Regions from separate parts of the Streptomyces sp. NPDC086080 genome, predicted to be linked through region 1. Evidence: riboswitches for the same ligand, from Rfam matches in the RefSeq annotation. Region 1 holds a riboswitch; the other holds the start of a gene.
The links. A riboswitch is a leader RNA that binds a small molecule or an ion and turns the genes downstream of it on or off. The one in region 1 is predicted to bind glycine.
Positions count from the first base shown of each region.

Region 2: linked by a shared signal. The riboswitch ahead of gcvT (glycine cleavage system aminomethyltransferase GcvT) and the one ahead of gcvP (aminomethyl-transferring glycine dehydrogenase) in region 1 are both predicted to bind glycine.

Region 1 is NZ_JBITRU010000034.1:60,307-82,397, reverse strand. It holds gene ACIF9R_RS31315 (DUF881 domain-containing protein) at 1-869, shown strand, start outside; gene ACIF9R_RS31310 (FHA domain-containing protein) at 931-1,863, shown strand; gene ACIF9R_RS31305 (MerR family transcriptional regulator) at 1,902-2,642, shown strand; gene ACIF9R_RS31300 (bifunctional nuclease family protein) at 2,725-3,198, shown strand; gene ACIF9R_RS31295 (MerR family transcriptional regulator) at 3,390-4,073, shown strand; gene ACIF9R_RS31290 (DNA polymerase IV) at 4,151-5,542, shown strand; gene ACIF9R_RS31285 (PRC-barrel domain-containing protein) at 5,556-5,930, opposite strand; glycine riboswitch at 6,043-6,138, shown strand; gene gcvP (aminomethyl-transferring glycine dehydrogenase) at 6,314-9,199, shown strand; gene ACIF9R_RS31275 (molybdopterin-binding protein) at 9,322-9,717, opposite strand; gene ACIF9R_RS31270 (DUF5999 family protein) at 9,965-10,165, opposite strand; gene ACIF9R_RS31265 (hypothetical protein) at 10,472-11,056, opposite strand; gene ACIF9R_RS31260 (glutamate-cysteine ligase family protein) at 11,618-13,135, shown strand; gene ACIF9R_RS31255 (CPBP family intramembrane glutamic endopeptidase) at 13,215-14,015, shown strand; gene ACIF9R_RS31250 (PhzF family phenazine biosynthesis protein) at 14,071-14,880, opposite strand; gene ACIF9R_RS31245 (PadR family transcriptional regulator) at 15,045-15,683, shown strand; gene ACIF9R_RS31240 (Clp protease N-terminal domain-containing protein) at 15,862-16,395, shown strand; gene ACIF9R_RS31235 (EamA family transporter) at 16,442-17,443, shown strand; gene ACIF9R_RS31230 (DMT family transporter) at 17,669-18,625, shown strand; gene ACIF9R_RS31225 (FMN-binding negative transcriptional regulator) at 18,662-19,288, opposite strand; gene ACIF9R_RS31220 (pyridoxamine 5'-phosphate oxidase family protein) at 19,288-19,974, opposite strand; gene ACIF9R_RS31215 (aminotransferase class I/II-fold pyridoxal phosphate-dependent enzyme) at 20,010-21,344, shown strand; gene ACIF9R_RS31210 (DMT family transporter) at 21,819-22,091, opposite strand, start outside.
Region 2 is NZ_JBITRU010000006.1:71,540-78,225, reverse strand. It holds gene ACIF9R_RS09835 (enhanced serine sensitivity protein SseB) at 1-721, opposite strand, end outside; gene ACIF9R_RS09830 (AAA family ATPase) at 774-1,442, opposite strand; glycine riboswitch at 1,665-1,764, shown strand; gene gcvT (glycine cleavage system aminomethyltransferase GcvT) at 1,931-3,049, shown strand; gene gcvH (glycine cleavage system protein GcvH) at 3,206-3,583, shown strand; gene glyA (serine hydroxymethyltransferase) at 3,598-4,854, shown strand; gene ACIF9R_RS09810 (L-serine ammonia-lyase) at 5,017-6,384, shown strand; gene ACIF9R_RS09805 (hypothetical protein) at 6,638-6,686, shown strand, end outside.

The DNA of each region.
Region 1 (22,091 bases):
CCACGCGTCCGGCGGTGCCCCCGCCCGGTACCGCTCCCGTGGTCCGGCCCACCTCCGGGCTGCGCAGGGAACTGCCCGCGGAGGTACCCGCGAGCGTTCCCCCGGCCGTGGAGCAGGACAGCCCGCGGGAACCTGCCGGGCCCGCGCTGACCGGGCGGCAGCGGCTGGTGAAGGGGTTGTGGCCACCGCGGCTGACCCGGGCCCAACTCATCGTCGCCCTGCTGCTGTTCGGTCTCGGCTTCGGCCTGGCCGTCCAGGTGGCCTCCAACAGCGAGGCCGACAGCGCGCTGCGCGGGGCACGGCAGGAGGATCTGGTGCGCATCCTCGATGAACTCGATGACCGCACAGAGCGTCTTGAAGACGAGAAGCAAGATCTGGAGAAGCAGCGCGACGAGCTGGAGAACAGCTCCGACCAGGCCGAAGAGGCCCGGAAGCAGACGATCGAGAAGGAACGTCAACTCGGTGTCCTGGCGGGCACCGTGGCCGCGCAGGGGCCCGGCATCACGATGACCATCGAGGACACGAAGGGGACGGTCGAGGCGAACATGCTGCTCGACGCCATCCAGGAGCTGCGGGCGGCCGGTGCCGAGGCGATCCAGGTGAACGGTGTACGGGTGGTCGCGGGCACCTATCTCACGGAGTCCGGGGACGGCGTCGACGTGGACGGGAACAAGATCACCGCGCCCTATCGTTTCAAGGTCATCGGCAAGCCGCAGGACCTCGAGCCGGCGCTCAACATCCCCGGAGGCGTGGTGCAGACTCTCGAGAAGGAACAGGCCACCGTTACCGTGGAGCGGTCCACCAAGATCGTCGTGGATGCCTTGCGGGCGGCGAAGCGGCCTGACTACGCTCGGTCGTCCTCCCGGTGAACCGGGGGTGCATGGGGGCCGTCCGGCGAGGGCATGAGGTTGCGGGGGGTCGGCGCACCGAATGGGTGGTGCGTGGTGGAAACTGTCTGGCGGAGGCGGACGTTGTGAAGATGTCCGGGTCGGCCAATGTGTTCAGTCAGGGTTCGTCCTGCCCCACGGGCGGGTCTGTTTCGGTCAAGGGGAATCGCCCGTGAAGTTGTTTGGGAAGTTGTTCGGCAAGAGCGCGCGGCGAGGGGACGGCGACAACGCGACCGCTCGCCATCGCGCACAGCCTGACGCGGAAGGTCAGCGTCCGCTGTTCCGGGACCAAGTGGGTCAGGGCGCGCCGTCCGTTGACCCCGCACAGTCGGGCGGCATAGGTTTCGGGCAACCGTCGACCTCAGGTACGGGTGGTGGGTACTCCGACCCGTACGCGTCCCCAGCCCCAGGTGGGCAGCCGCGGCAGGAGGATCCGTCCATGTCGGCCCTGGTATGTACGAGGTGCGGTAACCGCAACGCGGAGAACAGCCGCTTCTGCTCCAACTGTGGCGCGCCGCTGAAGCCCGGAGTGGCGCCGGAGCGCCCCTCGGAGACGACGTCCACGATCTCGATCTCCGGTCTCGAGGCGTACGACGCCGAGGCCACCGGCCAGACGCAGATGCCGACGCTCTCTCCCGAGGCGCAGGCGGCCGTCGACGCCCTGCCCGTGGGGTCCGCGCTCCTGGTCGTGCGCCGTGGCCCCAACTCGGGCAGCCGTTTCCTGCTGGACGGCGATCTGACGACGGCGGGGCGTCACCCGCAGAGCGACATCTTCCTGGACGACGTGACGGTCTCCCGCCGGCATGTCGAGTTCCGCCGCAGTCCGGACGGCTCGTTCACGGTCGCCGACGTCGGCAGCCTGAACGGCACCTACGTCAACCGGGAGCGGATCGACCAGGTTGCCGTGTCCAACGGTGACGAGGTGCAGATCGGCAAGTACCGGCTGGTCTTCTACGCGAGCCAGCGGGGCTACTGACGGCCCCGGCTCCGGCCGGGGGACCACAGGGAAGGTCCATGCTTCAGACACCGAGCGGTGGTGCCGGCGACGGCACCGCCGCCGCGGACACCGGACTGATGAGCATCGGCGCGGTGCTGAGCGTGCTGCGTGAGGAGTTCCCCGAGGTCACCATCTCCAAGATCCGCTTTCTGGAGTCGGAAGGGCTGATCGAGCCGCAGCGGACCCCCTCCGGGTACCGCAAGTTCAGTGCCGGGGACGTCGAGCGCCTCGGCCATGTCCTGAGGATGCAGCGGGACCACTATCTGCCGCTCAAGGTGATCCGGGAGCATCTGGCGGCCATGGAGCGCGGCGAGGCCGTCCCGTTGCCGGCGCTGAGCCGGCCGGGGGACGGCGAGGCCGCTCGTGAGACCGTCGCCGACGGGCCCGTGCCGGCCCGGATCGGCCGCTGCCAGCTGCTCGCCGCCGCCGGTGTCGGCGAACCGGAACTCGCCGAGTGGGAGTCGTACGGTCTGCTGGCCCAGGTGGAGGACGGGGTGTACGACGCCGAGGCGGTGACCGTCGCCGGGCTCATCTCCGAGCTGGGGCGGTTCGGGATCGAGCCACGGCATCTCAGGGCGATGAAGGCCGCCGCCGACCGGGAGGCCGGTCTGGTGGACCAGGTGGTCGCCCCGCTGCGACGCCACCGGAACCCGCAGACCAGGGCGCATGCCGAGGCCCGTACCAAGGAACTGGCCGGTCTCGCGGTGAGGCTGCACGCGGCGCTGGTGCAGTCGGCACTAGGGGTGCGGCTGCCCTGAGCGCGGGGTCCACGGAGCCGGATCGGCCACCTGATCGCTGCCCGACTACCCAAACGTCCCGGGCACGGCCTAGGGTTGCTGTGTGAACGAGCTCGATGTCGTAGGTGTCCGGGTCGAGATGCCCTCCAACCAACCGATCGTGCTGTTGCGTGAAGTGGGCGGCGACCGCTACCTCCCTATCTGGATCGGACCGGGGGAGGCGACGGCCATCGCCTTCGCCCAGCAGGGCATGGCGCCGGCACGGCCGCTGACCCACGACCTGTTCAAGGACGTGCTGGAAGCCGTCGGACAGGAGCTCACGGAAGTGCGCATCACCGACCTGCGCGAGGGTGTCTTCTACGCGGAGCTGGTCTTCGCCAGCGGGGTCGAGGTGAGTGCCCGCCCTTCCGACGCCATAGCGCTGGCACTGCGCACGGGCACGCCGATCTTCGGCAGTGACACGGTGCTCGACGACGCCGGGATCGCCATTCCGGACGAGCAGGAGGACGAGGTGGAGAAGTTCCGCGAGTTCCTCGACCAGATCTCGCCTGAGGACTTCGGAACCAGCAACCAGTGAGGCCGCGAGTGCCGCGGCGTCGGCCGGACTCAGGGCCCGCGCGGCAGGCATTCGGCTAGCCTTACCCCGCGACGGGGCACGGGAAACCACTCTTAGGGTGATTATCACTCGGCGTGCCGAGTGTGGCGATCGTTGACGCACCCTTGGTGACTGCCTACCGTCGGGGAGGCAGGTCAAGGACGGAGGTCGGCGTGAGAAGCAGCGGCGACGGTACGGCTGGGGGTGCCCCCGGACACGGGTTCGCGGCGGGCGGGCCGTATCCTCCTCAGAGCTCCCGGCTCCGCCCGGGCGGGGGGTATCCCGTGCACGGCGGGGCGGTCGAGCGCGCGCCGCAGCGGCCGGCGGCTGTGCCGGGCGGCGGAGGGGCGGCGGCCATGGCGTCCGAGGAGATCGGTTACCGGGGGCCCACGGCCTGCGCCGCAGCCGGCATCACCTACCGGCAGCTCGACTACTGGGCCCGCACGGGACTGGTCGAGCCGAGTGTGCGACCTGCCCATGGATCCGGGACACAGCGGCTGTACAGCTTCCGCGATGTCGTCGTTCTGAAGATCGTCAAGCGGTTCCTGGACACCGGGGTGTCCCTGCAGAACATCCGCACCGCCGTACAGCATCTGCGGGAGCGTGGCTTCGGCGACCTGGAGCGCATGACGCTGATGAGCGACGGCGCCACGGTGTACGAGTGCACCACGTCCGACGAGGTGCACGCCCTGCTCCAGGGCGGCCAGGGCGTCTTCGGTATCGCCGTGGGCGTGGTGTGGCGGGACGTCGAGAGCGCGCTGTCGCAGTTGCACGGGGAGCGCGTCGACACGGGGGAGACCCTGGTCGGTCACAATCCGATGGACGAGCTGGCCCGGCGCCGGAACAAGGCCGTCTGAGACCGTCCGAAGCTGCCGGGGCCCTTCCGGAGCCCTCCGGGGAGGGCGTTGTCAGTGGCGTAGGGCAGCATCGGAGTGTGAGGTCCGCGCCCACCATCCTGCATCTCGACATGGATGCCTTCTTCGCCTCGGTGGAGCAGGCGTCCAAGCCGAGCCTGCGCGGGAAGGCCGTGATCGTGGGCGGGCTCGGACCGCGCGGTGTGGTCGCCACGGCCTCGTACGAGGCCCGGGTCTTCGGGGTCCATTCCGCGATGCCCATGGCGCAGGCCCGGAGACTCGCGCCGAACGCCGCGTACCTGGTGCCGAGGTTCGCCTTCTACCGGTCCATCAGCGAGCAGGTGATGGGGTTGCTGCGGTCCCTGTCACCGCTGGTGGAACCGCTGAGTCTGGACGAGGCCTTCGTCGACCTGGAGGCCGGTGGTGCCGCCTGGGACGACCGGTCGGCCCGCCTGGCCGGGACGAAGCTCCGCGCGGACATCCGGGCGGTCACGGCGCTCACCGGATCGGTGGGGCTGGCCGCCTCCAAGATGCTGGCGAAGATCGCGTCGGAGCAGGCGAAGCCGGACGGACTGGTGGTGATCGAGCCGGGCACGGAGCGGGCGTTGCTGGGACCGCTGTCCGTCCGGACCCTGCCCGGTGTGGGCCCCGCGACCGGTGATCATCTGCGCCGGGCGGGTATCCACACGGTCGGGGAACTCGCCGAGGCGGGAGAGGACGAACTCGTACGGCTGCTGGGCAGGGCCCATGGGCACGCGCTGTTCGCGATGGCGCTGGCGCGGGACGAGCGGCCCGTGGTGGCCGAGCGGGAGACGAAGTCGGTGTCGGTGGAGGACACCTACGACGTGGACATCCACGACCGGGTGCGGGTCGCCACGGAGGTGCGGCGGCTCGCCGAGCGGTGTGTGCGCAGACTGCGGGGGGCGGGACTGTCCGGGCGGACCATCGTGCTCAAGGTGCGGCGGTACGACTTCTCCACCCTCACCCGGTCCGAGACCCTGCGCGGACCCACGGACGATCCCGCGGTGGTGCGGGAAGCCGCGGCACGGTTGCTGGACTCGGTGGACACCACGGGTGGCGTGCGGCTGCTCGGGGTGGGGGTCAGCGGACTGGCCGACTACACGCAGGAGGACCTGTTCGCGCAGGCGGCGGGCATGGACGAGGAGGCGTCCGCCTCCGAGGAACCCGAGGCCTCGTTCCCGGCGCGGGACCGTACGCCTCCCGAGCGGCGCTGGCCCGCGGGACACGACGTACGGCACGCCACGCACGGTCACGGCTGGGTGCAGGGCAGCGGACTGGGCCGGGTCACCGTGCGTTTCGAGACACCCGGCTCGGCGCCGGGCCGGGTGAAGACCTTCCGTATCGACGACCCGGCCCTGGAACCGGTGGATCCGCTGCCGCTGGTGTCACGAGGACCGGGGGAGGACGAGGGAGCGAAGGCCGACGGAGGGACGGGGGCGGAGAGCCGGTGAGCGGGCGCCGGGGTCAGACCGGCTTGTCCGGGCTCGCGAGCCTGCCGAAGTCGCGGTCCTTCAGGGGAGGAGGCGCGGCGATGTCCAGACCGTAGTGGTGGTAGAGCTGGAGCTCCTGCTCGGGGGACAGATGGCGGCCCACGCCGAAGTCGGGTGCGTCCTTGATCAGAGTTCGTTCGAACGGTACGTGGAGGGCGCCGTCGATCAGTTCGCTGGGCTCCAGGGGGACGAAGGCGTCCCTGCTGAACAGGCCGGTGCGTATCGCCGCCCACTCCGGTACGCCGGTGGCGTCGTCGAGGTAGACCTCGTCGATGGTGCCGATCCGGGTTCCGTTGCGGTCGAACGCCTTGCGGCCGATCAGGTGGCGCGGATCGATGTCGGTCTGCACGGGCCCTCCACAGGTCGCAAACTCATTCGTCAACACCACAAAACGGCACAATCGGCGGTGCGGCCACTCGAAGACCGGTGCTGTGCTCGCTGGTACGCTGGCAATCGGCCGCTGATCCCGTGCGGGAGAGTCCTCCAGGCAGCACCGGAGGCGCCGAAGGAGCAAATCCTCCCCGGAATCTCTCAGGCACACGTACCGCACGGACGAGGTCACTCTGGAAAGCAGGGCGGGTGTCGACGGCTTCCGCTCTCACCGACGGTGAAAGCCGGACCGCCCCCGGGCGCTCCGGTGAAGCTCTCAGGTTGAGATGACAGAGGGGGAGGCCGTCCGGGCACCTGCACCGTGGTGCCCCTCGAAGGTCGTCGGACCAGGAGGCCTCCTCAATGACCGCCCCTCGCACCCCGCTCTCCGAGCTCGAACGGGGAATCCCCTTCGAGCAGCGCCACATCGGCCCCGACCACGAGGCGCGGGCCAAGATGCTCGCCCAGGTCGGTTACGGCTCGCTCGACGAGCTGACGGCCGCCGCCGTGCCGGACGTGATCAAGAACGCCGAAGCGCTGGATCTGCCCGATGCGCGGAGCGAGGCCGACGTACTGGCCGAGCTGCGTTCGCTGGCCGACCGCAACGAGGTGCTCGGTTCCATGATCGGGCTCGGCTACTACGGCACCTTCACCCCGCCCGTCATCCTGCGCAACGTGATGGAGAACCCCGCCTGGTACACGGCCTACACGCCGTACCAGCCGGAGATCTCCCAGGGCCGGCTCGAGGCGCTGCTGAACTTCCAGACCGTCGTCGCCGAGCTCACCGGCCTGCCGACCTCCGGTGCCTCCCTGCTGGACGAGGGCACCGCCGCCGCCGAGGCGATGGCGCTGTCGCGGCGCATGGGCAGGAACAAGAAGGGCCTGTTCCTGGTCGACGCGGACGCGCTGCCGCAGACCATCGCGGTGATCGAGACGCGCGCCGAGCCGACCGGAGTCGAGGTCGTCGTCGCCGATCTGAGCGACGGCATCCCCGCCGGGCTCGCCGAGCGCGAGATCAACGGCGTACTGATCCAGTACCCGGGCGCCTCCGGTGCCGTACGGGACATCAAGCCGCTCATCGACCAGGCGCACGGGCTCGGCGCGCTCGTCACCGTCGCCGCCGACCTGCTCGCCCTCACCCTGCTCAAGTCCCCGGGTGAGCTGGGCGCGGACATCGCGGTCGGCACCACCCAGCGCTTCGGCGTACCCATGGGCTTCGGCGGGCCGCACGCGGGCTACATGGCCGTGCAGGAGAAGATGGCGCGCAGCCTGCCCGGGCGGCTCGTCGGCGTCTCCGTCGACGCGGACGGTCACAAGGCCTACCGCCTCGCCCTGCAGACCCGTGAGCAGCACATCCGCCGCGAGAAGGCCACCAGCAACATCTGCACCGCCCAGGTGCTGCTCGCCGTCATGGCTGGCATGTACGCCGTCTACCACGGCCCCGAGGGCCTGCGGGTCATCGCCCGGCGCACGCACCGGTACGCCACCGTCCTCGCGGAGGGGCTGCGCGCCGGGGGAGCCGAGATCGTGCACGGCTCCTACTTCGACACGCTGACCGTCCGCGTCGCCGGGCGCGCCGACCAGGTCGTCGCCGCCGCCCGTGACCACGGCGTCAACCTGCGTCTCGTCGACGCCGACCATGTCTCGATCGCCTGCGACGAGACCACCACCAGGGCGCAGCTCGCCGCGGTGTGGAGCGCCTTCGGTGTCGAGGGTGACGTCGAAGCCCTGGACGCGGCCGCGCGGGACACGCTGCCGGACGCCCTGCTGCGCAACGACGAGTACCTGACGCACCCCGTCTTCCAGCAGCACCGTTCCGAAACCGCGATGCTGCGCTACCTGCGCCGCCTGGCCGACCGCGACTACGCGCTGGACCGGGGCATGATCCCGCTGGGCTCCTGCACCATGAAGCTCAACGCCACCACGGAGATGGAGCCGGTCACCTGGCCCGAGTTCGGGCAGCTGCACCCCTTCGTGCCGGCCGAGCAGGCGCAGGGCTACCTGACGCTCATCCGTGAGCTGGAGGAACGTCTCGCCGAGGTCACCGGCTACGACAAGGTGTCGCTCCAGCCCAACGCCGGTTCTCAGGGCGAGCTGGCCGGGCTGCTCGCCGTCCGCGGCTACCACCGGGCCAACGGCGACGAGCAGCGCACCGTCTGCCTGATCCCGTCCTCCGCGCACGGCACCAACGCCGCGAGCGCGGTGATGGCCGGCATGAAGGTCGTCGTAGTCAAGACCTCCGACGACGGCGAGGTGGACGTCGACGACCTGCGGGCCAAGATCGGGCAGTACCGCGACCAGCTGGCGGTGCTGATGATCACGTATCCCTCGACGCACGGTGTGTTCGAGGAGCATGTCGCCGACATCTGCGCCGAGGTGCACGAGGCCGGCGGCCAGGTCTACGTCGACGGCGCCAACCTCAACGCCCTGGTGGGGCTCGCCAAGCCCGGCCACTTCGGCGGTGACGTCTCGCACCTGAACCTGCACAAGACCTTCTGCATCCCGCACGGCGGCGGCGGTCCCGGGGTCGGCCCGGTCGGCGTGCGGGCGCACCTGGCGCCCTACCTGCCGAACCACCCGCTCCAGCCGGAGGCCGGTCCGGAGACCGGCGTCGGGCCCATCTCGGCGGCGCCGTGGGGTTCGGCGGGCATCCTGCCCATCTCCTGGGCGTACGTCCGGCTCATGGGCGGTGAGGGCCTCAAGCGGGCCACTCAGGTGGCCGTGCTCAGCGCCAACTACATCGCCAAGCGCCTCGAGCCGCACTACCCGGTGCTCTACACCGGCCCCGGCGGCCTGGTCGCGCACGAGTGCATCATCGATCTGCGCCCGCTGACCAAGGCGACCGGCGTCAGCGTGGACGACGTGGCGAAGCGGCTGATCGACTACGGCTTCCACGCGCCGACGATGTCCTTCCCGGTGGCCGGCACGCTGATGATCGAGCCGACCGAGTCCGAGGACCTGGCCGAACTCGACCGGTTCTGCGAGACGATGATCGCGATCCGCGCGGAGATCGAGAAGGTCGGCTCCGGCGAGTGGCCCGCGGACGACAACCCGCTCCGCAACGCTCCGCACACCGCCGCCGCCCTCGGCGGGGAGTGGGACCACCCGTACGACCGCGAGGAGGCCGTCTTCCCGGCCGGTGTGAGCGCCGCCGACAAGTACTGGCCTCCGGTGCGCCGTGTCGACCAGGCCTACGGCGACCGGAACCTGGTCTGCTCCTGCCCGCCGCTGGACGCGTACGAGGACTGATCCCTGAGCGAAGGGCCCGCTCCGGCGCCGGAGCGGGCCCTTCGCCGTCCGCGGCGGCCATACCGGGGACGCTTGCCCCGGGGGGTGTGTTCCTTCTCGTACCGCGCACCCACCAGGCCTTCTCAGGTGAGGTCGATATGGACGTTTGTCGATTTGACCCGTGCGATGGCCTCCACGCCGACCTCCAGGCCGAGTTCCTCGACGGCCTCGCGGGTGAGCAGGGAGACGAGACGGTGCGGACCGGCCTGGATCTCGACCTGGGCGGCGACATCGCCGAGCTTGATCGCCGTGACGATGCCGGGAAAGGCGTTGCGGGCGGAGGTGTACGGGGTGTCCTCGTCGGTGCTGCCCGTCTTGGCGAGTTCGACGGAGAACGCGGCGAGATCCCGGCCGTCGATGAGCCGCCGTCCGCCGTCGTCGCGGTGGGTGGCGACCCGCCCCGCGTCCGCCCAGCGGCGGGCGGTGTCCGGGCTCACTCCGAGCAGCCTCGCTGCCTGGCCGATCGTGTAGGACTGCATGCCGGTCACGATAAGGCGCGGGCAGGCCGCGGGTGCCGCTGGGCAGGGACCGCGGTCCGCTTTCGCGGGTGAGGCGGAGCGCCGTACGGACCGCGAGGTGGCCCGTGCAGACCGGGCGCGGTCACGCCTTCACGTGGGGCGGACTACGGTGAGTGACGCGCGCCGGACGCGCGTCGGGGCCGGTTCGCGGAGGATCCTGCGGTCCGGCCCCTGTTTTGCCCCGGCGGCCCGTTCCGCCCGGTCGTGCTCAGGCGGTGGTCAGGCTGGCGCCCCGGGGGCGCTGCGGGGCGATGACCCTGCCGTCGGGCAGGAGTTCACCGGTGTCCTCGAAGAGCACGACACCGTTGCACAGCAGGCTCCAGCCCTGCTCCGGGTGGTGCGCCACGAGACGGGCGGATTCCCGGTCGGCGGAGTCGGCTGAGCGGCACGGTGGCTGGTGCTGGCACATGGATGGGATCTCTCGCTCGGTGGTGACCGTTGAGTCGGCTGTCGATGCAGTTCCGCGGCGTGAAGCCTCGTTCATGACCGTCCCCCGTTGTGATAAGTCGGTCGGAAACCAGTGTTGCCCCACGGACGACGATCCGCAGGGATTTCGCGGCACCGTTCCTCATAGGTTGAGGACGCGTCACCCGCGCGGACGGTTCATCTCAACTGCACTGTCAATTCGGGTGGTTCGCCGTGGCCGAATGGGGCTAGTCCGCATGCGCGGACCCCGCCGCCCGGGGTGCCGGGCGGCGGGGTCCGCGAGGGTCTGTCAGGCCGGTGAGCCGAGCAGACGGGTCGGGGTGGCCCGATGCGTCAGCACCGGGAGCAGGTCGGTGACCCGGTGCGCGCGGTGGGCGGCGATACCGGGCGGAGCCGGGGCGAGCGGGACGAGCAGATCGGTGGCGGCCGGGTGGGCGGTGGCACCGTCCGCGGTGGGATCACCGTGCAGCCAGAGCGCCAGCATGTAGAGGCCGGGCACCGACAGCAGCCGTGGCTGGTACGGCTGTGCCATGGCCTCGGCCTGGCGCAGTGCCAGCTCGGTGGACGCGATGTACGGGCCCTCGAAGAAGCGGGAGAAGGTCCAGCCGTCGGCGGTGAGCACGGTGTCCGCGGCGGCCACGGCACGGTCGCCGGTGCGGATCAGGAAACGCCAGCCGGCCAGTCGGGTCGCGGTGCCGCCGTCGGCGGTGACCCGGTCCAGCACGTGCACGGGAAGGGGGAGTTCGGGTGAGGCGGGTCCCTGGACGCCGAGCAGCGAGGGAGTTCGCGCCTCACGGACCGCGGTCGGTGAGGAGAGCGCGGTCAGGACGGAACGCAGTGCGGACGCGGGAGCCGGGGGGACATGCAGCGGCATGGTGGGTCGCCTCTCATTCGAAGGCACAGTGGCGCGAGGGCGGGGCGTGGCGGGGCGGACGGCGCTGTCAGCTCGCGAAGGTCAGAGAGGCAGGGGCCAGGGGTCTGGGCGCGAGAGGTGGGGGCGAGCACTGCGGCACGCCACCTCCCGGCTGGATCGCTCGACCGTGGGCGCCAACCTTCTGCCTTGTGGGCGAAGTTTATACGACACGTGTTCAGGCTATGTTTCGTCTAGCCGTTTCCGGTCCGGTCGGCAAGAGCATTCCTGGCCGTTGAAAAGCGGGAATAATCCCGATTCCGGACCGGGTGCACCTCGATGACCTCGGACAATGCCCGCGAAGCGGTCGGCCAATTGTCGTCGGCGTTTTTCACGAGTTCGCAACCGGCGTGCCACACGCTTCCGCGCCATGCCCCGTGAATGTGCCACTGGTCACTATCGACCAGACTAGCGGCCGAAGGGCCCGTCCGGGACGTTATCGATCGCATCCGCGGGGCATCCTCCCTTGTGGACCGGGACCCCGGCGGCCGAGATCGGTCCGCCCATCCGAGGAGGGACACTTCGATGGGGGAGAAGGTGATGGCAGGCCGCTTCGACCTGTCCGACCGCCAGCGGTACCGCGAGAAGCTCCGCAGTTGCCTGACGGGGCTGGAGCGACTGCTGGCGGAGAAGCGGTTCGACCGCCCCAGGAACCTCATGGGGCTGGAGATCGAATTGAATCTCACGGGCGCCGACGGCATGCCGAGAATGTTGAATGCGCAAGTCCTCGAACGGATCGCCAGCCGGGACTTCCAGACAGAACTCGCCATGTTCAATCTGGAAGTGAACATTGCTCCTCATCGATTGAGCGGGCGGGTATTCGACCGCCTCGACGAGGAACTGCGCACCTCGCTCGCCTATGCCGACCGGAAAGCCGGTGAGGTGGACGCGGGGATCGTGATGATCGGCATCCTGCCGACGCTGGACCGGGACGACCTGGTCTCCTCGAACCTTTCCGACGTCGACCGTTACGCATTGCTCAACGACCAGATCGTGGCCGCGCGCGGTGAGGACTTCACCCTCGACATCGACGGGGTGGAACGCCTGAGCTGCACCTCGAAGTCCATCGCTCCCGAAGCCGCCTGCACCTCGGTGCAACTGCATCTCCAGGTCACCCCGGAGCGCTTCGCCGGGGTGTGGAACGCGGCGCAGGCCGTCGCCGCCGCGCAGATCGCCGTCGGCGCCAACTCGCCGTTCCTGTTCGGCCGCGAACTGTGGCGCGAGTCCCGGCCTCCGCTGTTCCAGCAGTCCACCGACACCCGCCCACCCGAGCTGCAGGCGCAGGGAGTGCGGCCGCGCACCTGGTTCGGGGAGCGCTGGGTCACGTCGGCATTCGACCTCTTCGAGGAGAATCTGCGCTACTACCCGGCCCTGCTGCCCCTGTGCGACGACGAGGACCCGCTCGAGGTGCTGGACCGGGGCGGCATCCCCTCACTCGCCGAACTCGTCCTGCACAACGGCACCGTCTACCGCTGGAACCGCCCCGTCTACGGCATCGCCGACGGCGTTCCCCACCTGCGCGTGGAGAACCGTGTGCTGCCCGCCGGGCCCACCGTCACCGATGTCCTCGCCAACGCCGCCTTCTACTACGGAGTCGTCCGCGCCCTCGCCGAGGACAGCCGCCCGGTGTGGACCCGGCTGCCCTTCGAGGCCGCCGCCGCCAACTTCGACGCCGCTTGCAGGTACGGCATCGACGCCCGTCTCACCTGGCCCCGGCGCGGTCGTCTCGGCGGTCTGGGCGAGGTGGACGCGGTCACCCTGGTCCGGGACGAACTGCTGCCGCTCGCCGAGGCCGGACTGGACGCGTGGGGGATCGAGCCCGCCGACCGCGACCTGTACCTCGGTGTGATCGAGGAGCGGTGCCGCCGCCGGGTGAACGGAGCGAGCTGGCAGGCCGCCACCTTCCACCGGGCCGTCGACTCGGGCCTGGGGCGCGACGCAGCCCTGGCCGCCACCACCCGCCGCTACCGTGAGCTGACGCAACAGGGAGAGCCCGTGCACACCTGGCCGGTGGGACTGCCGGAACCGGCGCCCCTGGGCTGACCCGCGCGGCATCCCCCCGGCCTGGTCCACAGCCGCTGCCCTCATACTGATCGGACCGATCGGTGATGTGGAGGCAGGTGTGCAGGCGGAGGCGGGCCCGGGGGACGATTCCCTTCCTGAGCGGAGGCTGTCGCGGACGACGCTCCGCAACGAGACACTGCTGGTGCTCGCGCTGTCCCTCGGCGCGAGCGCGGTGTCGGCGCTGATCAGCTTTGTCGGCTCGGTCACCAGGCCGGGTGGGCTGAAGGACCAGGCGGCCACCCTGAACGCCTCGGCAGCGCCGGGCCGCCCCTGGCTGGACCTGGCCTGGCAGCTCTTCGGGATCACCACGGCGCTCGTCCCCGTCGCGCTGGTCGCCCACTTCCTGCTCCGCGAGGGTGTCGGGCTGCGTGTCCTCGGCTTCGACCGCACCCGTCCCTGGTTCGACCTCGGCCGCGGAGCGGCGGTCGCGGCGGTCATCGGAAGCAGCGGCATCGCGTTCTACCTGGCTGTCCGCGGGCTCGGCTTCAACCTCACGGTGGTGCCGGAGGCGCTTCCCGAGGTGTGGTGGAAGTACCCCGTGCTGATCCTCTCGGCGCTGCAGAACTCGATCGTCGAAGAGGTCATCGTCCTCGGCTATCTGCTGCGCCGTCTCAACCAGCTGGGCTGGTCCCCGGGCGCCGCGATGGCGGGCAGTTCCCTGCTGCGCGGCTCCTACCACCTCTACCAGGGCATCGGCGGCTTCATCGGGAACGTGGTCATGGGCATCGTGTTCGTCCACCTCTACCGGCGCTGGGGCCGTGTCGGACCGCTGGTGGCCGCGCACACGCTGCTCGACATCGGGGCGTTCGTGGGATACGCGCTGCTGGCCGGCAAGGTGGACTGGCTGCCGACGGCGTGAGACGGAAAAAAGGGGGGCGTACGGCTGACCGTACGCCCTCTCTGCCGTGCCCGGGTCAGACCAGCAGGTCACCCTCGATGACGGTCACGGCCCGTCCGCCCAGCAGGGTGCGCCCGCCGCGGACCTCGGTGCGGACCCGGCCGGAGCGGGGCGAGGCCTGGAGGCCGGTGAGTACGGAGCGGCCGAGACGCTCGGACCAGTAGGGGGCCAGCGCGGTGTGCGCACTGCCGGTGACCGGGTCCTCGTCGATGCCGACGTTCGGGAAGAAGCAGCGGGAGACGAAGTCGTAGCCGCGGGCGGGGTGCTCGGCGCGCGCGGTGACGATGACGCCGCGCTCGGAGAACGCGGCCAGTGCCCTGAGATCGGGCCGCAGGGCGTGCACGGTCCGCTCGTCGTCGACCTCGACCAGCAGGTCCCCGATGTCCGGGCCGGTGTCGAAGGCCGTGAGCGGCCGGGCGCCGAGCGCTTCGGCGACGCCCTCGGGGACGGCTGCCGCGGTGAGCGGTGCGGTGGGGAAGTCCAGGGTGACGACGCCGTCCTCGCCGGGGGTGGCGATCAGCACGCCGCTGCGGGTGGCGAACCGTACCGGGCCCCTGTGCGCGCCGGTGGTGTGCAGGACATGCGCGGTGGCCAGGGTCGCATGGCCGCACATCGCGACCTCGGTCGCGGGGGTGAACCAGCGCAGTGCCCAGTCGGCGTCGCCGCCACCGGGGAGTGGGTGGGCGAAGGCGGTCTCGGCGTGGTTGACCTCCAGGGCGATGTTCTGCAGCCGGTCGTCGTCCGGGAAGGCGTCGAGGAGCAGTACCCCGGCGGGGTTGCCGGTGAAGGGCCGGTCGGTGAAGGCGTCGACGATTCGCATGCGCATGTCCCGACCGTACGGGCTGCGTGGTGGCGCGGGCCAAGGCCAATTCCCGGGTGCCGGCCCGGTCGTGGGGAGCGGCGGCCGGTGCGGCAGGGGTTGGCAGAGAGAGGCTTCCGATATATCGTTGAAGCATCGCGACAGATCAACGATGGAATGGAGTGGTTGCGATGCGCACCCATGGATACGAGCACGAGCACGGGCACCGTCACGGTGGGCCGCGCGGCGCCCGGGGCGACTTCGAGCGGCTGCGTGCCGCCTTCGGTCCCTTCGGGCCGGGGGGCCAGAGTGGTCCCGGCGGTCCCTTCGGCCCCGGATTCGGACACGGCGGCCCCTGGGGCGGACGAGGGCGCGGCGGGCCGAGGGGGAGGGCGCGGCGCGGTGACGTCCGAGCCTCGATCCTGGCTCTGCTGAAGGACCGTCCCATGCACGGCTACGAGATGATCCAGGAGATCGCCGAGCGCAGCGGCGGGGCGTGGAAGCCCAGCCCCGGATCGGTGTACCCCACCCTTCAGCTGCTGGAGGACGAGGGCCTGATCGTCAGCGCGTCGGAGGGCGGCAAGAAGCTGTTCTCCCTCACCGAGGCCGGCCGCACGGCGGCCGGGGAAGGCCCGGAGGCTCCGTGGGAGGAGGCATCCCGCGGGGTCGACTGGGAGGCCCTGGGCGAGATCCGGCAGGCCGGCTTCGGACTGATGGAAGCCTTCGGCCAGGTCTGGAAGACCGGTAGCCAGGAGCAGCGTGAGAAGGCGCTCGCCGTCATCAACGAGACCCGGAAGAAGCTGTATCTGATCCTCGCCGACGAGGACTGACACGGCGGTCGGGACCGGCCGGAGGGCGTGCGCAAGAGGGCGCGCGCCCTTCGGCGTGAAACGCCCTGATCTCGTTCGCAAGGAGGAGATTCCGGCCGGGGGTGTCCCCTTCCCGTGGGACGCGAAGATGCTTCCCGCCGGGGATGTCCGAGGGGCGCGGGACTGATGAGGTGGGCAGGTGCAACCCCGTATCCCCCGGCAGCAGGGCCGCGAGCAGCGGACGCAGGGCATTCACCGCGCGGACGGTGATGCCGGGCTCAGCGCCGAGCTGGCATCGGTGGTCGACGGTGCCCGTCGCAGGGCGGTCCGGGACGGCGACCGCCAGATCGACACCGCCCATCTCCTGCACTCGCTGCTGGAATCCGACGCCGAGGTGAGGGCCGCCGTCGGCGAGGGCACCCGGATCGCGCGGCTGCTCGGCTATCTCGTCCAGCGGAGCATCGGCTACGGCCTGCGCTGGCAGGGCTCGGTGGAGGACTCCGGAGGCGTCCTGGTGGTGACGGCGACCGCGGGCTTCTCGCCTCTGGCGGCGAGCTGTATGGAGTACGCCCGCGAACGCGCCCTCCGGGCCGGCGCGGGCGTGGCGTGCGGTACGGACCTGCTCGCGGCGATCGTCGCGGACCCGCAGGCGCGCGCCGTCGAAGTGCTCCGGCGTGCCGGAATCGACCACCATGAGTTGTTCATCCGGCTCGAGACGCCGTCCAGTCGGTGAGACAGGTGTCATAGGGGATGACGCTCCTGTCCGCGCCTGCCATCATGTGCCGGTGCCTACCTCTGTCAGTACTCGGAACCACCAGGGAAGGGGCGTCGGGCTCGGGCTCGCGCTGCTGTCCGCCGTGGCCTTCGGGGGATCCGGTGTGGCGGCCAAGCCGCTGATCGAAGCGGGCCTCGACCCGCTCCACGTCGTATGGCTGCGGGTGGCGGGCGCGGCACTCGTCATGCTGCCGCTGGCGGTGCGGCACCGGGGGCTGATCCGCCGCAGGCCGGGACTGCTCGCCGGGTTCGGCCTGTTCGCCGTGGCCGGCGTCCAGGCCTGCTACTTCGCCGCGATCTCCCGCATCCCCGTCGGTGTCGCCCTGCTGGTCGAGTATCTGGCGCCCGCGCTCGTGCTCGGCTGGGTGCGGTTCGTGCAGCGGCGGCCGGTGACCCGCGCCGCCGCGGTCGGCGTGTTCCTGGCCGTGGGCGGGCTCGCCTGTGTCGTGGAGGTGTGGTCGGGCCTCGGCTTCGACGTCCTCGGACTGCTGCTGGCGCTCGGCGCAGCCTGCTGTCAGGTCGGCTACTTCGTCCTGTCCGACCAGGGCAGCGACGGTGCGGAGGCCCCCGACCCGCTCGGCGTGATCGCCTACGGGCTGCTGGTCGGCGCCGCCGTCCTGACCGTTGTCGCCCGTCCCTGGTCCATGGACTGGTCGGTGCTCACCGGACAGGCGGAGATGGACGGTACTCCGGTCGCCGCCCTCGTCCTGCTGGGCTGGATCGTTCTGATCGCGACGGTCGCCGCGTACATCACCGGCGTGGTGTCGGTGCGCCGGCTCTCGCCGCAGGTCGCCGGTGTGGTGGCTTGTCTGGAGGCGGTCATCGCCACGGTCCTCGCGTGGGTCCTGCTCGGCGAGCATCTGTCGGCGCCGCAGATCGTGGGCGGCGCGGTCGTGCTCACGGGTGCCTTCATCGCCCAGTCCTCGGCTCCGGCGAAGGGCTCCGGGAAGCCGGTGGCCGGCAGCGGGCCCGAACGGGAGTTGTCCACGCCGGGAACCACCGCCTAAAGTGCTGATCATGCATGCGCGCGCACTCGTTCTTCCGCCTCCGGCCGCCTGAGGCGGGCCCTCCGGTACATCCGCCCGGCCGGTCGCCGGGCGTAACGGTGCTGCCCGCAGACGAAGTCCGCGGATCCCGCCGCCCCGGCCCCGGCCGGGACTGATCCGGGATCCCTTCCCGAACTTCCGCGCCCACGCCGCTGCGTGAGGTGCGTGTATCTGCGGAGAGAACACGTGTCGAATGCCGTCTCCGGCCTGCCCGTCGGGCGAGGCCTCCTTTATCTGATCGTCGCCGGTGCCGCCTGGGGCACCGCGGGCGCGGGCGCGTCGCTGGTCTATCTGACCAGCGACATGGGGCCCGTCTCCCTGTCCTTCTGGCGCTGTGCGCTCGGGCTCGTGCTGCTGCTCGCCGCCCGGTCGCTGGCGCGGCGCGCGCGGAGCACCGCCCTCGAGCCGCTCGGCCGACGGGTGCTGCGGGCCGGTGCCACTGGGATCGGGCTCGCCGTCTTCCAGACCGCCTACTTCGCTGCCGTCTCCGCCACCGGACTCGCCGTGGCCACCGTCGTCACCCTCGGTGCCGGACCCGTGCTGATCGCACTCGGTGCCCGGCTGACCCTGGGGGAGCGGCTGGGGCGCGGCGGAGCGGCGGCCGTCGTGGGCGCGCTCGCCGGACTCGTCGTGCTCGTCCTCGGCGGAGGGGAGGCGACGGTGGACCCGTGGGGTGTCCTGCTCGCTCTGCTGTCCGCGTCCGGATACTCGGTGATGACCCTGCTCACCCGCTGGTGGGGACGCGACGGCGCGGTGGACTCGTCCCGTGCGACCGTGGGGGCGTTCGCCGTCACCAGCCTGGTGCTGCTGCCGTTCGCGGCGGTCGAGGGACTGATGCCGCACAGCGACGTGCCCGGCGTGCTGCTGTGCCTCGTGGTGTACGTCGCCTCCGTCCCGACGGCGCTCGCGTACGGCCTCTACTTCGCCGGTGCCGCCGTCGTGCGGTCGGCCACCGTTTCCGTGATCATGCTGCTGGAACCGGTGAGCGCGGCGGTGCTCGCGGTGACCCTGCTCGGTGAGCGGCTGACCGCGGCGACGCTGGCCGGCACCTTGCTGCTGCTGGGCTCGGTCGCGGGGCTCGCGGTGGGCGAGGCGCGGGGTGCGCGGACCCGCAAGGGTGAGCAGGCGGCCGTACCCGTGTGACGGGGCGTGCCCTCCCCGGCCGGGAGGGCACGCGGTTCAGCCGGGTCGCCGGCGCAGGACGTGCGCGCGTGCCGCCGCGTCGCGCGCGCCGTCCCGGTCCGCCAGCCCGGCCGCGATCCGGTCGCGCACCGCCTCCGACCGCTTGCCCGCGTACTTGAACTTGGCCCGCACACCCGTCACTTCGAGCCGGAGGCCGCGGATGCCGGACAGCAGCCGTCCGTACGGTGCCTTGCCCACCGCCGCCCGCGCGGAGCCGCCCTCCGGCTGGAAGTGGCCCGTCTGCCGGTTCAGTAGCGCGGCCTTCTCCGCCGGGTCGTCCACGATGTGGGCGCGGCAGCGCAGCTGGACGGCGGCGTAAAGACTGGTCGGGACGCCGTGCTCCGGCGGGGTGCCGGGCTCGGCCTGCCAGGGACCGGGGACGAACACGTAGTCGTCGACCACGCTCAGCAGGACGTCCGGATTCGCCTCGAGCGCGTGCCAGAGGGGGTTGGGCCGGGCCAGGTGGGTGACCGCCTCGCCCGCGTCGTAGGCGAAGTGCAAGGGCTGCACGTACGGAGGTTCGCCCGGTGGGCCGTTGACCGCGAGCTGGCCGAAGTCGTGTGTGGCCAGCCACCGCTGCCACTCGTCGTCGGCGCGGGGCGCGTCCCAGGGGTGGATCAGCATCACCGGGCCGCCAGATAGCCGGGCAGTTCGGTGCCGGGCGCCAGGCCCGGGTCGGCGAGCGGGGTGCCGTACCCCTTGTTCAGCGGGACGACGCCGGCCCAGTGGGGGAGGGAGAGGTCCTCGGGCTCGTCGTTGACCCCGCCCGTGCGGAGCTTGGCGGAGACCTCGGCCAGTTCGAGACGGATCACCGCGGTGGCGGCCAGCTCCTTCTTGTCGGCAGGCCGGGAGTCGGCGGCGCGGCCCGGTACGACATGGTCGACCAGGGCGTCGAGTGCCTGCCGCTTCTCCTCGGGGTCGGTCACGTCGTACGCGAGGCCGTGCACCACCACGGAGCGGTAGTTGATGGAGTGGTGGAAGGCCGAGCGGGCCAGCACCAGCCCGTCGACGTGGGTGACGGTCAGACAGACCGGGAGGCCGGTGCCGGCGCGACCGGCCGCGCGCAGCGGGCGCGATCCGGTGGAGCCGTGGACGTAGAGGACGTCACCGATCCGGCCGTACAGCGTGGGCAGGACCACCGGCGCGCCGTCGCGGACGAAGCCGAGATGGCAGACGTAGCCCTCGTCGAGTATCGCGTGCACCAGTTCCTTGTCGTACGCCGCGCGGTCGGGGGAGCGGGTGGGGACCGTGCGCTCGGTGGGGGGATAGGTGTCGGCGAGCCGTCGCCGCGGTGGCGGGGTCCCCTGCATGGCGCTCTCCTTTGTACTAGTGCATAATTGGGTTTGTGCTAGGAGAGTATCGGATCAGTGGGCGGCGTGCGGCGGAGATTTCGTCGAGCATCGAGCGGGCGGTGGGCGAAGGGGAGCTCAGGCCGGGTGAACCGCTGCCTCCCATAAGGGAGTTGGCGGAAGGGCTCGAGGTGAACCCGAACACCGTCGCGGCCGCGTACCGGATCCTGCGGGAGCGGGGTGTCATTGAGACCTCGGGCCGACGGGGCAGCCGGGTGCGGCCCAAGCCGGCCACCACGGCACGCGACCTCATGCGGGTGGAGGTCCCGGAGGGTGTGCGGGACGTCTCCGAGGGCAATCCGGACCCGGCGCTGCTGCCGGCGCTCGCCGGGGCGTTCGCGGCGGCGGCCGGGCGGGGCGACCGGGAGCCGGTGCTCTACGGGCATGCTCCGGTGGAGCCGGAGCTGGCGCGTCTGGCCAGGGCCGGGCTGGACGCCGACGGGGTGCCTGAAGGCCCCGTGGTCGTGGCGTCCGGCTCCCTGGACGCCATCGAGCGGGTGCTGGCGGCACATCTCAGACCCGGGGACGCGGTCGCCGTGGAGGACCCCGGCTGGGGGAGTCTGCTGGACCTGGTCCCGGCACTGGGGCTGCGGACCGTCCCCGTCGGCGTCGACGACGAAGGGCCGCTCCCCGACGACGTACGGACGGCACTGGCGGACGGTGCGCACGCCCTGATCGTCACCGACCGTGCGCAGAACCCGACCGGGGCGGCGCTGAGCGAGGCACGTGCGCGTGCCCTGCGGTCGGTGCTCGCCGATCGTCCGGAGACCCTGCTGATCGAGGACGACCACGGGCACCACATCGTCGACCTCCCCCTCCACCCCCTCGCCGGGACCACCCGGAACTGGGCCTTCGTACGCTCGGCAGCCAAGGCGTACGGTCCCGATCTGCGGCTGGCGGTGCTCACCGGGGACCCGGTCACCCTCGACCGGGTGCGCGGGCGGCAGCGGCTCGGGCCTGGCTGGGTCAGCCTGATCGTGCAGCGCGCGGTGGCGCGGCTGTGGAGCCAGGGCGCGGTGGATCCGGCGGCCGTGGCGGAGCGCTACGGGCGGCGCCGGGACGCGCTGATCGGGGCGCTGGCCCGGCGCGGGACCGCGGCGCACGGGCGCAGCGGAATGAACGTGTGGGTACCGGTCCCGGACGAGACCGGCGCCGTCGCCCGGCTGCTGCACGCCGGCTGGGCGGTGGCGCCCGGAGCCCGTTTCCGGATGAACGCGCCGCCGGGTGTCCGCGTCACCGTCTCGACACTCACCGACCACGAGATCGAGCCCCTGGCCGATGCGATCGCCGCAGCGGTCGGCCGTGCCGGTCCGTCGCGGACGTACGTCTGAGGCGTGGGGAGGCGCCTCCCACACGGCCCCGTCCGAGCCCGAGAGGCCCCTGCGCGCGGGAACCCCTGGGGCGCCGATGTCCTCCTCCGTCGCGCAGCCGACCGCACCGGACCCCGCTCACCGGCGACCGCGGCAGCCGTCGATTTCCTCGGACGTGATCAGCCGAAGGGCCCCGGAATCCGCCCGGGGCGGGGGCGGGGGCGGTCGGCTGCGGGCGAGGCGTCGGCGCCGGCAGGCCCGGCCGCCGGGCGGTGCCGGTGGCGTCGCACTGGCGTGGGCGATCCCTGGTGACACCGGGCGCTGCCGGGGAACCGGACGAGCGTTGGTGAAGGGGACCCCGGCGTCGATGGCGCACCGGGACGGACATGCGTCCGGGCGTGGGGTGATGGGGCTGGTGCGGTTGTCGAGGTCGGCCGGGTCGTGCCGCTGCCCTCTTCCCGGCCCCGGCGCCGGAAGGGGGTGCCGCCGCCGTGTCTACGCCTGCCGCTTCGGCCTCACCTGGGTCAGGGCCGCGCCCGCCAGGACGATCGCCGCGCCCACCGGTGTCGACCAGGTCAGGGTCTCGCCGAGGAGGACGATGCCGGCCGCGGCGGCGATCACCGGGACGAAGTAGGTGACCATCTGGCCGGTCGTGGGGCCGACCTCGGCGACCAGGCCGTACTGGATGAGTACCGCCAGACCCGTGCCCAGCGTGCCCAGCGCGGCGATCGCCAGCAGCGGCCCGACGGCGAATGCGGTCGGGAGCGT
Region 2 (6,686 bases), on a different contig from region 1:
CCTGGGCGATGTCCATCAGGATCAGGTTGACCGGCCAGGGGGCCGGCGTGCGGCCCAGGGCCCGGCCGAGGGCGTCCAGGGGGAGGGTGCGGGCGTCCGCCTCCCCGTGGGAGAGTTCCACGCCGACGAAGAGGACCGGGGCCTCCGTCTCGATCGCGGCGAGGCAGCGGCGGGCGGTGGTCACCACGCCGATGGCGTCGAACTCCTCCGAGGCGGCACCCAGGAAGTCCAGCGGGTCGTCCTGCCAGTCGGGCTCGAACAGCCGGACCCGGCCGCCGCTCGCCGGGCCGTCCAGCGGGCCACGTCCGGACCGGCACAGCTCGGCCACGGCGGCCGGCGGCAGCGGGGCCGAGACCACGCCCCCGGGGTTCACCGCGATCCCGGCCTGCGGCGGCAGACCGCGGGCGAACTCCACGGCGGGCGCGATCGTGTACGACATGTGGGAGCCGACGACCTGCCGGAACTGTTCCTCGGAGCTGAAGACGGGGACGTAGGCCTGGCCGTCGAGCTCCATGGTGGGCAGGTCCAGCGGGCCGCTGTGCGGGCCCCCGCCGTTCGGCAGCGGGATCCAGAGGAAACTGCGGGCCAGCACCTCGATGATCCGGGCCCCCGCCGAGGGGACGCCGAAGGAGGCGGAGAGCACCTCCTCCAGCTCGTTGCCGGGCCATCCACCGTGCGGATGGGGGTGTGTCCGATCCGGGAAGTCCGCCGGGAAGTCCATCGTTCGCCTACCGCCTGCCTGGAACCACTGCTGTGGCGGCAAGGCTATCCGGTCAGCCCGCGAAGCCGATCCTGCGCAGCGCGTTCGCGGCGTCCCGGTCGATCAGCACCGCCGAACCGCAGCCCGAGGGCAGCCGGCCGCGCTCCACCGCGCGCAACAGCCGGTCGCTCGCGGCGCGATGGCGACCGAACGCGTACCGGGAGACGCCCCGGCCGCGCTCACGCTGCCCGGCCAGGGCCTGCTGCGGGGTGACGTCGAGCAGCAGCAGATGCAGGCTCGCCCCCCGGCGGCGGGCCTCCCGGGCGAGCCAGCGCCGCACCCAGGCCTGGGTCCCGCAGTCGTGGACGACGACCGCCCCACCGGCCCGCAGCGCACGGCGCAGGCCGGCGTAGTGGGCCAGGCGGACCAGGGGCCGGTAGATCGCGTAGGGCAGGAAGCGGGGCACGCGGCGGTCCCAGCGGTCGCGGGTGTCCTGGGAGTCGACGCGGGCCCCGCGGACCGCGCGGCGCATCAGCGTGGACTTTCCGCTGCCGGGCAGTCCGGTGACCACGACCAGGTCGCGGGGCCCGAAGAGCAGTACGCGCGGGCTGCGGCCGCCCCGCTCGCGCAGATCGCGGACGACGGGGGCCGGCAGCGCGCCGCGGGCCCCGCGGACCCGGCCGGCCGGCTGCGGGGGCAGTGCGACGCCTGTGGTGGTGGCACACGCCGTGGTCCTGTTCACCGTGATGGTCCTCCCCTGGGACCGGCTGTGCGGCCGCGTCCCCGCTGCGTGTAAAGAGAAGGTAATGCCAAGGTCTCTCGTTTCCGTGCCTTTCCTGATACAGGCCTGTCACAGCTCCCTGTGACCGTGCCCGCACACCCTGTGCACCCTAGGGAAAGGGTCCCCCTGCCGCGCCCCCACGATGCGTGCAATGATGTGCGCGCCAACTGCATACCGGCCGTTTGAATCCGCGCGGGAGAGTCCCCGGCACTGTGTGTCGCCGGGGCGCCGAAGGAGCAAGTCCCTCCCTTGAATCTCTCAGGCCCCGTACCGCGCGGGCGAGGCACATCTGAAAAGCGGGCCGCTGCAGCCGTGCTCCAGTGGCTCCACCCAAGGTGCAAACCGTGATCTTCCCCTGAGCGGGCGGTCATGGCGAACCTCTCAGGTTCCGATGACAGATGGGGAGGAACCGCCCTCGCCTTCCCTCATCGCCTTTGGGAGACCGACCGATGAGCAGTACCGAACCTCGCCGGACCGCGCTCGATGCCCTGCATCGCTCGCTCGGCGCGACGATGACCGACTTCGCCGGCTGGGACATGCCCCTGCGCTACGGCTCCGAGCGCGACGAGCACAACGCCGTGCGCACCAAGGCCGGCCTCTTCGACCTCTCGCACATGGGCGAGATCGCGGTCACCGGCCCGGAGTCCGCCGCGCTCCTCGACCACGCCCTCGTCGGCAACATCGGCGGCGTCAAGCCCGGCCGCGCCCGCTACACCATGATCTGCCGCGAGGACGGCGGCATCCTGGACGACCTGATCGTCTACCGGCTCGGTGAGTCGGAGTACATGGTGGTCGCCAACGCCTCCAACGCCCAGACCGTGCTCGACGCCCTCGTCGAGCGCTCGGCCGGTTTCGACGCCGAGGTGCGGGACGACCGTGACGCGTACGCACTGCTCGCCGTGCAGGGCCCCGAGTCCCAGAAGATCCTCGCCTCGCTCACCGACGCGGACCTGGACAACCTGAAGTACTACGCCGGTCTGCCCGGGACGGTCGCCGGCGTCCCCGCGCTGATCGCCCGCACCGGTTACACCGGCGAGGACGGCTTCGAGCTGTTCGTGCGGCCCGAGCACGCGGTCGGGCTGTGGCAGGCGCTGACCGAGGCCGGCGAGGGCGTGGGCCTGGTCCCGTGCGGGCTGTCCTGCCGGGACACGCTGCGCCTTGAGGCGGGCATGCCCCTGTACGGGAACGAGCTGAGCACCTCGCTGACGCCCTTCGACGCCGGTTTCGGCCGGGTGGTGAAGTTCGAGAAGGAGGGCGACTTCGTGGGCCGCGCCGCACTGGCCGAGGCCGCCGAGCGCGCCGCCGCCGAGCCGCCGCGCGTCCTGGTCGGCCTGGTCGCCGAGGGCCGCCGGGTCCCGCGCGCCGGGTACGCGGTCGTGGCCGGCGGCGAGGTGATCGGCGAGGTCACGTCCGGTGCCCCCTCCCCCACGCTGGGCAAGCCGATCGCGATGGCGTACGTCGACGCCGCGCACGCGGCGCCCGGCACCGAGGGCGTCGGCGTGGACATCCGCGGCAGCCACGAGCCGTACGAGGTCGTGGCGCTGCCGTTCTACAAGCGGCGGAAGTGACACCGTCGTAGACGGTTTCCGTCTCCGCGCGTGACGTGAGCGGGTCGTGCCCGCTCGCCTCAGCCGCGCCGCACACGGTCCCCTCAGTCGTCCATCCGGCCGGCCCCCGGTCGGCACCCGGTCATCCACCGTCCCCCGTACAGGAGAATCAAGACCATGAGCAACCCCCAGCAGCTGCGTTACAGCAAGGAGCACGAGTGGCTGACGGCCGCCGAGGACGGCGTGTCGACGGTCGGTATCACGGAGCACGCGGCCAACGCGCTCGGCGACGTGGTCTTCGTCCAGCTCCCCGAGGTCGGTGACAGCGTGACCGCGGGCGAGACCTGCGGCGAACTGGAGTCGACCAAGTCGGTCAGCGACCTGTACTCCCCCGTGAGCGGTGAGGTCACCGAGGTCAACGAGGACGTCGTGAACGACCCGTCGCTGGTGAACTCGGCCCCCTTCGAGGGTGGCTGGCTGTTCAAGGTGCGCGTCACCGACGAGCCGGCCGACCTGCTGACCGCCGCCGAGTACGAAGCCCACACCGCGGGCTGAGGAGTCGTTTCCGCATGTCGCTTCTGAACACGTCCCTGCACGCGTTCGACCCGGCGGTGGCCGCCGCGGTCGACGCCGAGCTGCACCGCCAGCAGTCCACCCTCGAGATGATCGCCTCGGAGAACTTCGCCCCGGTCGCGGTCATGGAGGCCCAGGGCTCGGTCCTCACCAACAAGTACGCCGAGGGCTACCCCGGCCGCCGCTACTACGGCGGCTGCGAGCACGTCGACGTGATCGAGCAGATCGCGATCGACCGGGTCAAGGAACTCTTCGGCGCCGAGCACGCCAATGTGCAGCCGCACTCGGGTGCGCAGGCCAACGCGGCCGCGATGTTCGCGCTGCTCAAGCCCGGTGACACGATCATGGGCCTGAACCTCGCGCACGGCGGGCACCTGACCCACGGCATGAAGATCAACTTCTCCGGCAAGCTCTACCACGTGGTCGCCTACCACGTCGGCGACGACGGCCAGGTCGACATGGCCGAGGTCGAGCGGCTGGCCAAGGAGAACAAGCCGAAGCTGATCGTGGCCGGCTGGTCGGCGTACCCGCGCCAGTTGGACTTCGCCGCGTTCCGCCGGATCGCGGACGAGGTCGGCGCCTACCTCATGGTCGACATGGCGCACTTCGCCGGCCTGGTGGCCGCGGGCCTGCACCCGAACCCGGTCCCGCACGCCCATGTGGTGACGACCACCACGCACAAGACCCTCGGCGGTCCGCGCGGCGGGGTGATCCTCTCCACGGCCGAGCTGGCCAAGAAGATCAACTCCGCGGTCTTCCCCGGTCAGCAGGGTGGTCCGCTAGAGCATGTGATCGCCGCGAAGGCGGTCGCCTTCAAGGTGTGCGCCACCGAGGAGTTCAAGGAGCGCCAGCGCCGTACCCTTCAGGGCGCCCGCATCCTGGCCGAGCGTCTGGTGAAGGACGACGTCCGGGCCGTGGGCGTGGACGTGCTGTCCGGCGGCACGGACGTGCACCTGGTCCTGGTGGACCTGCGGAACTCGGAGCTGGACGGCCAGCAGGCCGAGGACCGGCTGCACGAGGTCGGCATCACCGTCAACCGCAACGCGATCCCGAACGACCCCCGCCCGCCGATGGTCACCTCGGGGCTGCGCATCGGCACGCCGGCGCTGGCCACCCGCGGCTTCACGGCCGAGGACTTCACCGAGGTCGCGGACGTGATCGCCGAGACGCTGAAGCCGTCCTTCGACGTGGCGGCGCTCCGGGCCCGGGTGACGGCACTCGCCGCGAAGCACCCGCTGTACCCCGGTCTGTAGTCATTCCGTACGCCTTCATCCGTACGGACCCACGGGGCATCGCGCACACTGGTCGGTGGGCGCGGTGCCCCGCACCATGCACCCCGCAGAAACGTTGTTTCTTCCGCGAACCGCCCCTCCCCGGTGGACAGCGTCGTCCGCCACACCCTTAGGAGTCCTCCCGTGGCCATCTCGGTCTTCGATCTGTTCTCGATCGGCATCGGCCCCTCCAGCTCGCACACGGTGGGCCCGATGCGGGCCGCCCGGATGTTCGCCCTGCGGCTGCGCAACGAGGACCTGCTGGACTCCGTCGCCGCGGTGCGGGCGGAGCTGTACGGCTCCCTGGGCGCCACCGGCCACGGCCACGGCACGCCCAAGGCGGTGCTGCTGGGCCTGGAGGGCGACGCGCCGCGCACGATCGACGTGGAGTCGGCCGACGAACGGGTGGAGAAGATCAAGGACGGCGGCCGGCTCCGGCTGCTCGGTGACCACGAGATCGCGTTCTCCTACGACGACGACATGGTGCTGCACCGCCGCAAGGCGCTGCCGTACCACGCCAACGGCATGACGCTGTGGGCGTTCGACGCCTCCGGCGCGGAGCTGCTGTCGAAGACGTACTACTCGGTGGGCGGCGGATTCGTCGTCGACGAGGAGGCGGTGGGCGCGGACCGCATCAAGCTCGACGACACGGTCCTGAAGTACCCCTTCCGCACGGGCGACGAGTTGCTGCGCCTCACCGAGGAGACCGGCCTGTCCATCTCCGCCCTGATGCTGGAGAACGAGCGCGCCTGGCGGACCGAGGAGGAGATCCGCGAGGGCCTGCTGGAGATCTGGCGGGTGATGCGGGCCTGCGTGAACCGGGGCATGACCCGCGAGGGCATCCTTCCGGGCGGCCTGAAGGTGCGCCGCCGCGCCGCGAACACCGCGCGCAAGCTGCGCTCCGAGGGCGACCCGCAGGCCCTGGCCATGGAGTGGATCACCCTCTACGCGATGGCCGTGAACGAGGAGAACGCGGCCGGCGGCCGGGTCGTCACGGCACCGACGAACGGCGCGGCGGGGATCATCCCGGCCGTCCTGCACTACTACATGAACTTCGTCCCCGGCGCCGACGAGGAGGGCGTGGTCCGCTTCCTGCTGGCGGCCGGCGCGATCGGCATGCTCTTCAAGGAGAACGCCTCCATCTCCGGCGCCGAGGTCGGCTGCCAGGGCGAGGTCGGCTCGGCCTGCTCGATGGCGGCGGGTGCCCTCGCGGAGGTACTGGGCGGCAGCCCGGAACAGGTGGAGAACGCCGCCGAGATCGGCATGGAGCACAACCTCGGCCTGACCTGCGACCCGGTCGGCGGCCTCGTCCAGATCCCGTGCATCGAGCGCAACGGCATGGCCGCGGTGAAGGCGGTCACGGCGGCCCGGATGGCGATGCGCGGCGACGGCTCGCACAAGGTGTCGCTCGACAAGGTCATCAAGACGATGAAGGAGACCGGCGCGGACATGTCGGTCAAGTACAAGGAGACGGCGCGCGGGGGCTTGGCGGTCAACATCATCGAGTGCTGACGGGATGGGCCCTGACCTGCGCGTTCGCTTCTTTCAGCGCTGTCAGGGCCTTCCTTGCTTACGCGGCGGAAAGTCCCTGGAAGCTCCCTGGGGCAGACGTGAAAGTCCCTGAAAAATCCCTGGGAAGTCCCCACGGAAGGTGCTCTTGACCTGCGGGTTCGCGGTACGTGATCAACGCCGGACACACCGCTCACCCACCACTGGACGTATCAAATCGAACCCCTGGGCCCACCCGAGGGGTATCATTCGATACATGGACGCTGCGGAAAACTCGCGCCTGGAACAGCGGCTGGCCGGCCTCT